2 regions of the Micromonospora sp. WMMD737 genome follow, and region 1 is predicted to be linked to the other one. Evidence: riboswitches for the same ligand, from Rfam matches in the RefSeq annotation. Region 1 holds a riboswitch; the other holds the start of a gene.
The links. Region 1 has a riboswitch for S-adenosylmethionine ahead of ACN27A_RS18970 (aminotransferase class V-fold PLP-dependent enzyme). Riboswitches for the same ligand answer to the same signal wherever they lie in the genome.
Positions count from the first base shown of each region.

Region 2: it holds a riboswitch for S-adenosylmethionine, as region 1 does, so the genes downstream of both, ACN27A_RS33515 (bifunctional o-acetylhomoserine/o-acetylserine sulfhydrylase) here and ACN27A_RS18970 (aminotransferase class V-fold PLP-dependent enzyme) in region 1, are expected to answer to the same signal.

Region 1 is NZ_JBMHMH010000001.1:4,335,008-4,341,835, forward strand. It holds gene ACN27A_RS18955 (GroES family chaperonin) at 1-238, shown strand, start outside; gene ACN27A_RS18960 (hypothetical protein) at 338-505, shown strand; gene ACN27A_RS18965 (PrsW family intramembrane metalloprotease) at 515-1,999, opposite strand; SAM riboswitch class IV at 2,022-2,141, shown strand; gene ACN27A_RS18970 (aminotransferase class V-fold PLP-dependent enzyme) at 2,189-3,469, shown strand; gene ACN27A_RS18975 (DMT family transporter) at 3,558-4,496, opposite strand; gene ACN27A_RS18980 (PLP-dependent aminotransferase family protein) at 4,495-5,886, shown strand; gene ACN27A_RS18985 (FUSC family protein) at 5,998-6,828, opposite strand, start outside.
Region 2 is NZ_JBMHMH010000003.1:674-7,501, forward strand. It holds gene ACN27A_RS33505 (class I SAM-dependent methyltransferase) at 1-518, opposite strand, end outside; gene metX (homoserine O-acetyltransferase MetX) at 515-1,642, opposite strand; gene ACN27A_RS33515 (bifunctional o-acetylhomoserine/o-acetylserine sulfhydrylase) at 1,653-3,008, opposite strand; SAM riboswitch class IV at 3,137-3,257, opposite strand; gene ACN27A_RS33520 (alpha/beta fold hydrolase) at 3,360-4,190, opposite strand; gene ACN27A_RS33525 (exodeoxyribonuclease III) at 4,263-5,075, shown strand; gene trpS (tryptophan--tRNA ligase) at 5,155-6,174, shown strand; gene yhjD (inner membrane protein YhjD) at 6,216-6,828, shown strand, end outside.

The DNA of each region.
Region 1 (6,828 bases):
CGCCGGCATCGTGATTCCGGCGACCGCCGCCGTGGGCAAGCGGCTGGCCTGGGCCACGGCCGTGGGCGTGGGGCCGAACGTGCGCGCCATCGTCTCAGGCGACCGGGTCCTCTTCGACCCCGACGACCGCTCCGAGGTCGAACTGCACGGCCGCGGGTACGTGCTGCTGCGCGAACGCGACGTGCACGCCGTGGCCGCCGAGCGGGTCGAGAACGACTCCACCGGCCTCTACCTCTGAGCCCACCCCGCCCCACCCGCCCGGATGAGGGCGCCGGTGCCGTTTGCGTCGCCCCCCGCCGGGAAGCCAGCCGCATCACCGGCCCTGGGGAGGGACGCGATGCCGGTACTCGTGAAGAAGATTCTGCTCTGGGGGAGCGTCGCGTTCCTGATCTACTTCATGGCCTTCCGGCCGGAGGGCGCGGCGGAGATGTTCAAGGCGATCGGGGCGGGACTGATGGCGATGGCGCAGGGCCTCGGTGACTTCCTCACCAGCCTGATGACCTGACGACCGGGCTCAGGGGCGGCCGGGGTGCCACGGCGCCGGCGGCTGCTGGCCGTACCAGCCGGGCGGGCCGAAGCCGGCCGGCGGCGGGGGCGGGACGAGCACCACCGGGATCGGCACGACGGGCTCGTCCGGCGCCTCGACCGACCGCTGCGTGCCGTCCGGAAACCGCAGGTGGTAGCGGTGCCCGTCCCAGATCCCCGCCGGCACCTGCGGGTCCCGGCCCACGAAGAACGACCGGTACGCGCCGATCGCCTCCAGCAGCTCCCGTTCCTCCCGCGCGGTCCGCTCCCGGTCCACCGGACGCCGGTCCAGGCCGCGCAGTGCGCCGTCGCGCAGCAGCGCCAGCCGGGTCGCCGCGAACTGGTAGCCGCGCATCGCCTTCAGCCCGCCGTCGCCGGCCACCCGCTTGGCCCACACCCGGGCCGCGTGCCGCCGCCCCAGGCTGCTCAGCGCCGCCACCTCCGGCGGGGTCAGCCAGCCCGCCCGCACGTAGTCCGGCAGCATCCGCTCGGTGAGCCGCCCCTCCCAGGCCCGCAGCCACAGGGCGAGCCCGACCATGGCGAAGAAGACCGGCACCATCACGCCGATGAAGCCGTACAGCATGATCAAGACCTGTCCGGTGGCCTGGGTGAGCGTCGGCAGCAGGTTCCACAGCCCGTGCAGCATCATCGCCAGCAGCAGGCCGGCGAGCGGGGCGAGCACCCGGACCCACCGGCTGGCGGTGCGCGCGGCGATGCCCAGCCCCACCCCCGTCATGGAGGTGAAGAGCGGGTGGGCGAAGCCGAAGAGCAGGATCCGGACGATGAAGATGGCGATGACCTGCTGGGTGCCGGTCGCCGGCCCGTACCGCTCCGCGCCGCTGGCGTAGCCGTGGCCGCCCAGGTAGAGGATGTTCTCCACCATGGCGAACCCGATCGCGGAGAGCCCGCAGTAGACCAGCGCGTCGGTGATCCCGGAGATCTCCCGCCGGCGGAAGATCAGCAGCAGGATCGGCCCGAGGGCCTTGGTCAGCTCCTCGATGAACGGCGCGACCAGCACCGCGGTCAGCGCGGTCGGCAGCCCCCAGTCCTCGAACAGCCCGGCGGAGAACTCGTTGACGGTCAGCGAGGCCGCGGTGGAGACGAACGCGCCCCAGGCGAAGCAGAAGATCAGATATTTCAGGGGCTCCGGCTCGTAGCGGTCCAGCCAGAGGAAACAGGCCACCAGCACCGGAACCGGGAGGATCGCGGCGGCCACGCCGATCAGCAGCGCCTCGACGCCCAGGTTCTCGCCCAGCGTGAAGAGCATGAACAGCGCGCACGCCGCGATGAACAGGACGGCGCCGGCCAGCACCAGGGCCCGACGCCACCCCAACCGGCGCAGCGGCATCCCGGGCCCCGCCCCACCGGGCGGCGGAACGGCGGGCGCGGTCGGCGACGGCGGCAGGGGTGCGCCGGGCGGGGTGTCGGCCATGCGGTCAGCGTAGCCATCCCCGGCCGCCTGGTCCGGCCGCATTCACCCGGCTATGCTGCGGGCAGGTCACGAGCGCCAGCGTCAAGCCCCGGCTTGCTGGCCGGCAACCCTCGTCGAGTTCGCGGTGGGGTGCCCCGGGTGATGACCGGGCCCGGCCCGATCGCGTGCCGGGCAAGCGCGGACCCCGCCCGTGTGCGCCCACCCGGGGTCCCTGGACCCGGAGGTCGGCCCATGACCGTCACCCTCGCACCCCCGCCCGCGCCGCAGCCGCCCGCCGTCGCCGACCCGCTCGACGTGCTCGGCGTACCCGGCCAGGTGAACCTCGACTACGCGGCCACCGCGCCCTGCGCGCGGGCCGCGGCCGACGCGGTGGCCGAGCTGCTGCCCTGGTACGGCAGCGTGCACCGCGGCGCCGGGGCGCTGTCGCGGCGCTGCACCCTCGCCTACGAGCGCGCCCGGCAGACGGTCGGCGACTTCCTCGGCGCCCGCGCCGACGACCACGTGGTCTTCACCCGCAACACCACCGACGCGCTGAACCTGCTGGCCCGGGCGCTGCCCGCCGGCACGACGGTGGTCACCTTCGGCGGGGAGCACCACGCCAACCTGCTGCCCTGGCCGCGTGGCTCGGTGCGGCTGCCGGTGCCCCCGGATCCCGCCGGGGCGGTCCGCGCGCTGGACGCGGCGCTCGGCGAGCTGCGCAGGCCGGCCCCGTCGGGCCCCCGCGGCGCGCAGCAGGGCCCGCCCGTGCTGGTGGCGGTGACCGCCGCGAGCAACGTGACCGGGGAGCGCTGGCCGGTGGCCGAGCTGGCCCGGGTGGCCCGGCGGCACGGCGCCCGGATCGCGGTGGACGCCGCGCAGCTCGCCCCGCACGCGCCGGTGGACGTCGCCGCCCTCGACGTCGACTACGTCGCGCTCTCCGGCCACAAGCTGTACGCCCCGTTCGGCGCGGGGGTGCTCGTCGGGCGCGCGGACTGGCTGGACGCCGCACCGCCGTACCTGGCCGGCGGGGGCGCCACCAGCCACGTCGGGGCGGCCACCCACGACGTACGGTGGGCGACCGGCCCGGCCCGGCACGAGGCGGGCACTCCGAACCTGCTCGGCGCGGTCGCCCTGGCGGCGGTCTGCGCCGCGCTCGCCGACGCGGACCGGGACGCCCTGCACGACGCCGAGCAGGCTCTGCTGACCCGGCTGCGTGAGGGCCTCGCGGCCCTGCCGCACGTGCTGGAGCTGCGCATGTTCGGGCCGGCGGCGCCCCGGGTGGGGATCGTGTCGTTCGTGGTGGCTGGCCGGGACTCGACGGAGGTGGCGGCGGAGCTCGCGGCGACGTACGACATCGGGGTGCGCGACGGCCTGTTCTGCGCCCACCCGCTGGCGCGGCGGCTGCTCGACGAGGCGGCCGCCCGCGGCGGCCGGCGGGACCTGCCGCCGACCGCCCTGCGCGCCAGCATCGGCCTGGGCAGCACGACCGGGCACGTGGACCGGCTGCTCGCCGCCCTCGCCGCGCTGGCCTGACCGACCCGGGAGCACCCGCCGGCCCGCTCCCCCGGGCCGGCGGGACGGCACGAGCCCCGCACCGCCCCGGGACCGGCCGCGTCCTCCGTCAGGCCTTCCCCACCGCGGGTGCCGGCGCGCGGTCGCGGGTGCGCTGGATCAGGACCACGCACGCCAGCACCGCCACCGCCGCCGCGATCGAGGCAGGGGTGACGGCCTCACCGAGCAGCAGCGCCGACCAGGCCAGGGTGAGCACCGGCTGGGCGAGCTGGATCTGCCCGACCTGCGCGATGCCGCCCCGGGCCAGGCCCGCGTACCAGGCGAAGAAGCCCAGGAACATCGAGACCACGGTGAGGTAGCCGAACGCCGACCAGGCGACGGGATCGGCGCGCGGCGGGGCGGCCACGGCGGCGACGACCATGACGGGGACGGTGACGGGCAGCGAGAGCAGCAACGCCCAGCAGATCGTCCGGGCGCCGCCCAGCTCGCGGGCGAGGGCGCCGCCCTCGGCGTACCCCAGGCCGCAGAGCACGACCGCCGCGAGCAGGAACAGGTCGGGCGGGGCGAGGGCCCCGCGTACCGCGCCGCTGGCGCCGAGGAAGGTGAGCACCGCCAGCAGACCGCCGGCGCTGGCGGCCCAGAACAGCGGCGGTGGCCGCTCGCCGGCCCGCAGCACCGCGAACACGGCGGTCATGGCGGGCAGCACGGTGATGACGACCGCGCCGTGCGCGGAGGTCTGGGTGCTGAGCGCCAGCGAGGTGAACAGCGGGAAACCGACGACGACGCCGAGGGCGACGACCGTCAGCCGCCGCCACTGACCACGCGTGGGCTTTGGGGCGCCGGTGGATCGCAGGTACGCCCAGGCCAGCAGCGCCGCGCCGACGGCCCGGCCGAAGGCGACGAACCACGGGTCGAGCTGTTGCACGGCGACGCGGGTCGCGGGCAGCGACATGCTGAAGGCGAGCACGCCCAGCGCGCCGAGGGCGAGACCGACCGTCCGGTCCGCCGTTACCGTGGTCCTGACAGTAGCGCTACTGTTCCCGTTCATGAATGACGGTAACGCAGCCGACCGCGTCGTCCAAGACCTGCGCGGGCTCGCGGCTGCCGCGGATCCCGGCACGCGGCTGCCCTCGGTGCGCGAGCTGACCGCCCGCCACCAGGCCTCCCCCGTCACCGTCGCCGAGGCCATCCGCCAGCTCGTGGCCCAGGGGCTGGTCGAGACGCGGGCCGGCAGGGGCACCTTCGTGGCCGCCCCGCCACGCGAGTGGCGCGCCCCCGACCTGTCCTGGCAGACCGTGGCGCTCGGCCCCCGCCGGCCGGGCGAGGACGAGATGCAGGCGCTACTGGCGTTACCGCCCGCCGGAGCGATTCCGCTGTCCGGGGGCTACCTGGACGGGGAGCTGCAACCCGCCGCCGCGCTCGGGGCCGCGCTCACCCGTGCCGCCCGGCAGCCCGCGTCCTGGCAGCGCGGGCCGGCCGAGGGGCGCGAAGACCTGCGCGCCTGGTTCGCCCGCGAGTCCGGGGCCGGGCTGCGCGCCGAGGACATGGTGGTCTGCCCGGGCGGACAGGCCGCCCTGTCGTCCGCGCTGCGGGCGCTCGCCGCGCCCGGCGACACCCTGCTCGTCGAGTCGCCGACCTACCTGGGCGCGCTGGCCGCCGCCCGGGCGGCCGGCCTCCGGGTGGTGCCCGTGCCCGCCGACGCCGACGGGGTACGCCCCGACCAGCTCGCCGCCGCGTTCGCCCGCACCGGCGCCCGGCTGTTCTACTGCCAGCCGCTGTACGCCAACCCGCACGGCGCGACGCTCGCGGAGGACCGCCGGGCCCGGGTCGCCGAGGGCGTACGCGACGCCGGGGCGTTCCTCATCGAGGACGACTACGCCCGCGACCTCACCATCGACGGCCAGGCCCCGCCACCGCTGGCCGCCGACGACCCCGACGGGCACGTGATCTACCTGCGCTCGCTGACCAAGTCGACCGCTCCCGGGTTGCGCGTCGCCGCGATCGGCGCCCGCGGCCCCGCCGGCGCCCGGCTGCGGGCGGCCCGGCTGCTCGACGACTTCTTCGTCGCCGGGCCGCTGCAACAGGCCACGATCGAGTTCGTCACCACCCCGGCCTGGACGCGCCACCGCCGCGCCCTGCGCACCGCCCTGCGGACGCGCCGCGAGGCGCTGCTGACCGCGCTCCGCCGGCACCTGCCGGAGCTGGCCCGGCAGCCGGTCCCGCGCGGCGGCATGCACCTCTGGGTACGCCTGCCGGAGGGCACCGACGACGTCGCGCTGGCCGCCGCCGCGGCAGCCGAAGGCGTCGTCGTCCTCCCCGGCCGCCCCTGGTACGCCGCCGAACCCCCGGCGCCCCACCTCCGCCTCACCTACGCCGCCGCCCCGCCCGACCTCATGGACGAGGCCGTCCGCCGCCTGGCCCGCGCCCTGCGGGCCTGACCGGCTCGACGCGGATGGGGTCACCGCCCGCGCCCTGAGGGCCTTGGCGGGTCCGACGCAGGTGGTGCGGTCACCCGCCTGCGGGCCTGGGCAAGCCGACGCGGGAGCGGGTCAGCCGAGCGGCGGGGCGGCGGGCGGCTTCGGGGCGGCGTCCCGCTCCCCCTCGCCGCCCGGCCGGTCCTGGTCGCCGAAGGACTGCCGGACCCCGCGGTTCGCCTCCTCCTGGCTGATGCCGGAGGCCACCATCAGGTCGCTGGCGGTGGTCCGCACCTGCGCGATCACCACGCTGCCGGAGAAGCCGACCCCTTCGGCGTACGCCCGGCCGGCCTCGCTGACCGCGCGCAGCGCCCGCTCCCGGGCCTCCTCCGGCTCCTCGCCGACGGCGAACTCGTGCTTGAGCAGGCGTACCGACTCGGCGAGATGGGCCACCGCGTCCGGCATCGTCTCCGGGATGGGCTCCTCGTCCTCGATCAGGGTCACCGCGCGCCGGGTCAGCGTGCCGGCGTTGCGCATCGCCCGGTCGATCGGGTCGGCGGCCTCGGCGTAGTGGGTGAGTTCGTCCCGCCGGTGCCACCGGGCCGGCGAGAGCGTGGTGGTCTCCTTCGCCCCCTCGATGGCCTCGGTGAAGGCGGTCAGCTCCTCCTGGTTGTTGCGGAGCCGGTCCAGGGCCCGCTGGGCCTTGTCCCGGTCCCGTTCCCGCAGGGCCTCCGCCGTCACGTCGAGCTGGGCGGCGAGCAGGTCCAGGGCCGGCCGGGCGGCCCGGTTGATGACCCGCAGCGGATTGAGCGGCAGCAGGACCGCGGTGACCAGCAGCGCGATGCCGCCGCCGATGAACGCGTCGATGAACCGGGGGATCTCCAGGTTCTCGGTCGACGGGCTGAGCGTGACGATCAGCACCGCCGTGGCCGCCGCCTGGATGACGATGGCCACGCTGGCGCCCGC
Region 2 (6,828 bases), on a different contig from region 1:
GCAGGCAGATCGACCGTCTGGCTGAACGGGTCGACCTCATGGCCGATGATGCGGCCCAGATCCTTGACCCAGCCGAGACGTTCGTCACGGTTGTTCCACACCAGTCCCAGCCGTCCCCCCGGTCGCAGCACCCGCGCCACCTCCCGCAGGGCGCGGTCGGGATCGAACCAGTGCCAGGCCTGAGCCACCAGCACCGCATCGACGCTGTCGTCGGGCAGCGGAATGTCCTCGGCGGTCCCCAGCAGTGCCGGGGTGTCGGGCAGCGCCCCGCTCAACAGCTCCAGCATCTCCGGGATCGGGTCCACCGCAACCACGGTCAGGCCGCGCTCGACCAGCCGCGTGGTCAGCTTGCCGGTGCCGGCGCCCAGGTCGAGAACGTCGAGCGGAGCTCCCCGGCCGGGCCCGTCGTCGGGCAGCAACCAGTCGATGGCTTCCGGAGGGTAGGACGGGCGGCCCCGCTCATACGCAGCGGCTTCAGCGCCGAAGGACAGTGAACGCGCCCTGGCGGTGTCGCTCACCGGTCAGCGAGGTCCAGCGTCCGGCGGATCAGCTTCCCGACCGCGTCGGTTTCCAGCAGGAATCCGTCGTGGCCGTACTTCGAGTCCACGACGTCGAGCCCGTCGCACCCGGGAAGCAACTCGGCCAGTTCGGCCTGCAGACGCAGCGGGTAGAGCCGGTCAGAGGTGATGCCGCCGACGATCGCAGGCACCCGGCAGTCGCGCAGAGCGGCTTCGATCCCGCCGCGGCCGCGGCCGACGTCGTGGCTGGACAGCGCATCGGTGAGGGTCACGTAGGTGCCCGCGTCGAACCGCGACACCAGTTTGCGGCCCTGATACTCCAGGTAACTTTGCACCGAGTAGCGGCCGCCGGTGCCGGGATCCTCACCGTCCTGCGGGTCGTTGCCGAACCGGTCGTCCAGCTCGGACTCGCCCCGGTAGGTGAGGTGGGCGAACCGTCTCGCGATCTGCATGCCCAGCTCGGGGCTGCGGCCGGTGCCGTAATAGTCGCCGCCGCACCAGTCCGGGTCGGACCTGATGGCCGCGACCTGGCTGCTCTGGGTGCCGATCTGGTCGGCCGTCGCCCGGGCACCGACCGCCAGCACCAGCCCGGCGCGCACGTTGTCGGGGTGGGCGATCATCCACTCCAGCGCCCGGGCGCCGCCCATCGAGCCGCCGATCACCGCGGCGACCTCGCTGATGCCGAGCCGGTCGAGCACGGCAAGATCCGCGGTGACCTGATCACGGATCGACACGGCGGGGAACCTTGAGCCCCAGGCATTTCCGTCGGGGGCCGGCGAACCGGGCCCGGTCGAGCCGCGGCACCCGCCGAGCACGTTGGTCGAGACGGCGCACCACCGGTCGGTGTCGATCGGCGCGCCCGGTCCGGCCACACCGTCCCACCAGCCGGGGGTCGGATGGTCGGGCCCGGCGGGCCCGGTGATGTGCGAATCGCCGGTCAGTGCGTGCAACACCATCACGACGTTGTCGCGGCTCGGGGACAACTCGCCCCAGCGCTGCACCGCGATCGACACGTCATCGATGACCTGACCGTTCTCCAGGGTGACCGATCCGATGTCGATGACGCCGACTTCACCCTCGGGTGGCAGTGCCACGCACTCTCGAACAACATCCACGATAGTCACGTCACCATCCTCAGAACGATGCAACTGTCTGCGGGTCGGCGACGGCCGAGGCGAACGGCTTTGCGGCGGTGAAGCCCTGGTCGAGGTCGGCGAGGATGTCGTCGATTCCCTCGATCCCGACTGCGAGCCGGACCAGGCCGGGTGTCACCCCGCTGGCGAGTTGCTCCTCGGCCGACAGTTGCTGATGGGTGGTCGAGGCCGGATGGATCACCAGGGAGCGGACGTCGCCGATGTTGGCGACGTGGCTGTGCAGCGTCAGCGCGTTGACGAACGCCTTGCCGGCCTCGATCCCGCCGGCCAGCTCGAACGCCAGCACCGCACCGGTTCCCTTGGGCGCAAGCTTCTTTCCGAGTTCGTACCACGGTGAAGTAGGCAGCCCGGCGTAGTTGACCGAGACGACGTCGGGGTGTCCGGCGAGGTACTCGGCCACCCGCTGGGCGTTGGCCACATGGCGTTCCAGGCGCAGGCTCAGCGTCTCCAGGCCCTGGGCGATCAGGAACGCGTTGAAGGGCGCGGCCGCCGAACCCAGGTCGCGCAGCAGCTGCACCCGGGCCTTGAGTGCGTATGCCGGCGGGCCCAGTTCGGCGAACACCACACCGTGGTAGCTGGGGTCGGGGGTGGTGAACCCGGGGAAACGGCCGTTGGTCCAGTCGAAGGTGCCGCCGTCGACGATCACCCCGGCGATGGCCGTGCCGTGCCCGCCCAGGTACTTCGTGGCCGAGTGCACGACGATGTCGGCGCCGTGGCGCAGCGGCTGGATCAGGTAGGGCGTCGCGATGGTGTTGTCGACGATCAGCGGCACCCCGACGTCGTGGGCCACCGCCGCGACGGCCGGGATGTCGAGGATGTCGATCTGCGGGTTGGAGATCGTCTCGCCGAAGAACGCCTTGGTGTTGGGCCGGGCCGCCGCGCGCCACGACTCCGGGTCATCGGGGTTGTCGACGAACGTCACGTCGATGCCGAGCTTGGGCAGTGAGTAGTGGAACAGGTTGTAGGTGCCGCCGTAGAGCCGCGGGCTGGACACGATGTGATCACCGGCGTTGGCGATGTTGAGGATCGCGAACGTCTCGGCGGCCTGGCCCGAGGCCAGGAACAGCGCCGCCACGCCGCCTTCCAGGGCGGCGATGCGCTGCTCCACCACATCGGTGGTCGGGTTCATGATCCGGGTGTAGATGTTGCCGGGCTCGGCCAGGCCGAACAGCGCCGCGGCGTGCTCGGTGCTGTCGAACGCGTAGCTGGTGGTCTGGTAGATCGGCAGTGCCCGCGCGTTGGTGGCGGAGTCGGGCGTCTGCCCGGCGTGGATCTGCTTGGTCTCGAACGACCACCGGGACGTCGGGTCGTCGCTGGGTACGTGTTCGCCGCTCATGTTGTTTCGGTTCTCCTCCGGACGGGCTCCTGTGATGGTGAGGTGATCGCTGTTGCGTTACCGACAACAGTGCATCGGTGACCTCGCCATCAGGTGTCCCTGTCTACTCAGGGGGCCCGTTCACGGCGGACCCGCGCTTGCCGCGTAGCCGGTTGTGGCTACTCAACCTGGTTCATCACCCGGGGCACCCCACCGCGGTTGGAGGGTTGCCGGCCAGCAAGCCGGGGCTTCGCGCTGGCACTCATGACCGAGTCGAAGCGTATCGCACTGCGCTGGTGCGGTGCCACTGGGTTGCGTCGCAGTGCCGGGCGCGGGCCGGAACGCGGAGGTCGTCGGGCGTTGCCGGGGGTCTCAGCCGATGGCGCGTTGCGGGCCGGCGTGCCGCTCGATGAACTCGCCGATCAGCGCCGAGATGCGATCGGGTGCCTCGAGCATCGGGATGTGCCCGAGCTCGGGCAGACGCACCACCTCGGCGTGTTCGGGCAGGTGGCGCAGGAAGTAGCGGTTGCCCCGCGGGGTGGGGAAGACCCGGTCCCGTCCGCAGAGCACCAGCTGGGTCGGGGCGCCCAGGCCGGCCAGCTCCAGTAGGCCGGGCAGCCGCAGCGTTTTGACCAGCAGCTGCAGGTAGGCGCTGCAGTGGGTGGCGTCCTCGACCAGGGCGCGCAGGTCCTCGTCGCTGGGGCCGTCGGCCGGTCCGCTCACCGGCAGGGTCGCCAGGCGCCGGGCCAGCGGGAGGTCGAGAATGCGGGGTCCGAGCAGCCGGGCCGCGACCAGCGCCGGCCCGCCGGCCACGAACTTCAGCACGGTTTCGTACTTCGACAACGAGTGGTGCGGCCAGCCGCCCGCCGGCGCGATCGCGGTGAGCGTGCGGGCCCGTCCGCGGCGTTCGAGTTCGAACGCCACCCAGCCGCCCAGCGAATTGCCGACCAGGTGGGCGGTCTGCCAGCCCAGCTGATCCATCCGCCGCTCGATGTCGTCGACCAGCATCTCGGTGTGCAGCAGCCAGGTCGGCGACGGTGGTCCGCCGTGATGGCCCAGCATGGTCGGCGCGAACACCTCGAATCGGCCGGTCGCGCTCAGCTGGGCGGCGACCGCCCGCCACACGTTCTGGGAGCACAGGAAGGGGTGTAGCAACAGGACCGGCTCACCGGATCCGGTGTGAATCGGCTCTCGTGGTGCCATGGCCCGACAGTAAGGTGATACCGGCGGTACCGCAAGAATGTGTGCTCCGTTGCGGCGCTATGGTCGGCGGTCGTGGCTCGCGCTCTCACCGTCAGCACCGTCAACGTCAACGGCATCCGGGCAGCGGTCAAGGCCCGCTCGGCCGACAACCTCGGCCTGCTGCCCTGGTTGACGGAGACCGCCGCAGACGTGGTGTGCCTGCAGGAGACGCGGGCCGACGACGAGCAACTGGCCGGCGCACTGGCCCCGGCGCTTGCCGACGGGTGGCACCTGGCGTCGGCGGTGCCCCACATCAAGGGGCGCAACGGCGTCGCGGTGCTGTCCCGCACACCGTTCGATGGAGTCAGAATCGGCTGTGGTGCAGAGGAATTCGCAGACCACGGCCGCTACCTCGAAGTGGACACCGCGGGGTTGACGGTGGGCAGCGTCTACTTTCCGACCGGTGAAGCCGAGACTGACCGCCAACTCGAGAAGGAACGGTTCATGGCCGCGGTCGTCGACCGGATGGCCGAGTTGCTCTGCAGCGGGCGCGAAGCGGTGCTCTGTGGCGACTGGAACATCGCCCACACCGAGAACGACATCAAGAACTGGCGCGGAAACACCAAGAAGGCGGGCTTTCTGCCGCAGGAACGTCAATGGCTCACCGATCTGCTGTCCACCGGCTGGGTCGACGTCGTCCGTCAGGCCCACCCCGGGGCCGCCGGCCCGTACGCGTGGTGGTCGTGGCGGGGCAAGGCCTTCGACAACGACGCCGGGTGGCGCATCGACTACCACCTGGCCACCCCGGCGCTGGCCGCGCGGGTCTCGTCGGTGCGCACCGAACGTCCCGCCGCCTACGCGCTGCGCTGGTCCGACCACTGCCCGGTCACCGTCGAGTACGGGTGATTCGGGCGCGGCCCGGCACCCACGCGTCGACCGGGCACGCCGAATCCGCCGCGCAGGGCTCCATGGGACAATGGCGGCCATCATGAGCACGCCATCCAAGCCGGTCGTCTTCTCCGGCGCGCAGCCGACGTCGGACTCCCTGCACCTGGGCAACGCGCTGGGCGCGGTCGCGCAGTGGGTCGGCCTGCAGGACGGCCACGACGCCTACTTCTGCGTCGTCGACCTGCACGCCATCACGATCGCCCAGGACCCCGCGACGCTGCGCAAACGGACACTGGTCACCGCGGCGCAGTACCTCGCGCTGGGCATCGACCCGGACCGGGCCACCGTCTTCGTCCAGAGTCACGTACCCGCGCACACCGAATTGGCCTGGGTGCTGGGATGTTTCACCGGTTTCGGGCAGGCGTCGCGGATGACCCAGTTCAAGGACAAATCGCAGAAACAGGGCGTCGACGCCACCACCGTGGGACTGTTCACCTACCCGGTGCTGATGGCCGCCGACGTGTTGCTCTACGCCACCGACCTGGTGCCCGTCGGTGAGGACCAGCGTCAGCACCTCGAACTCGCGCGCGACGTCGCCCAGCGGATCAACACGCGCTTCCCGGACACCTTCGTCGTGCCCGAGGCGATGATCCCCAAGGCCACCGCCAAGATCTACGATCTGGCGGACCCGACCGCGAAGATGAGCAAGTCGGCGGCCACCGATGCCGGGCTGATCAGCCTGCTCGACGATCCGGCCAAGACCGCCAAGAAGATTCGCTCCGCGGTGACCGACAGTGAGCGCGAGATCCGGTTCGACCCGGAGGGCAAGCCCGGGGTGTCGAACCTGCTGACCATTCAGGCCGCGGTCACCGGCGCCGAGGTCGACAAACTCGTCGACGGCTACGCCGGGCGTGGATACGGGGATCTGAAGAAGGAGACCGCCGAGGCGGTCGTGGAGTTCGTCACACCTATCAAGAACCGGGTTGACGAGTTGCTCGCCGACCCGGCAGAACTGGAGAGCGTGCTGGCCGCCGGGGCCCAGCGGGCGCGTGAGGTGTCTGGTAAGACGTTGCGCCGGGTATATGACCGCCTAGGGTTTCTGCCAGCGAAACCGTAGGCACCGTCGCCGCGCGACGACGACAACGAGCAGGGGGTCGGATGACCGCGCCGTCCGCGAGCGATTCCGACGACAAGCCCGGCCTGATGGCCCGGCTGCGGGCCCGGATGCCGTGGTTCGACCACGTGATGCGGGCCCAGGAGCGGTACAACAGCAGCAAGGGCAACTTCTACGCCGCCGGCATCACCTACTACACCATCTTCGCGTTGTTCCCGCTGTTGATGGTTGGCTTCGCGATCGGCGGGTTCGTGCTGGCCAGCAGGCCGGAACTGCTCATGGAGACCGAAAACCAGATCCGCGCGAACGTCTCCGGCGACCTCGGCCAGCAACTCATCGAGTTGATGGAGGCCGCCATCGAGTCGCGCACCTCGGTGGGCATCATCGGCCTCGCGACCGCGGCGTGGGCGGGTTTGGGCTGGATGAACAACCTGCGCGAGGCGCTGAGCCAGATGTGGGGCCTGTTCCGGGACAAGCCTGCAGGGTTCGTCAAGACCAAGCTGTCCGATCTGCTCGCCCTGGTGTCGCTGTTCGTCGCCAGTGTGTTCACGCTGGCCCTCACCGCGCTGGGCAACACCGGGGTGATAAAAGATCTGCTGCACTGGTTGGGTTTCCAGGACTCGGCGATTCTCAGTCTGACCCTGCGCGTCGCGTCCA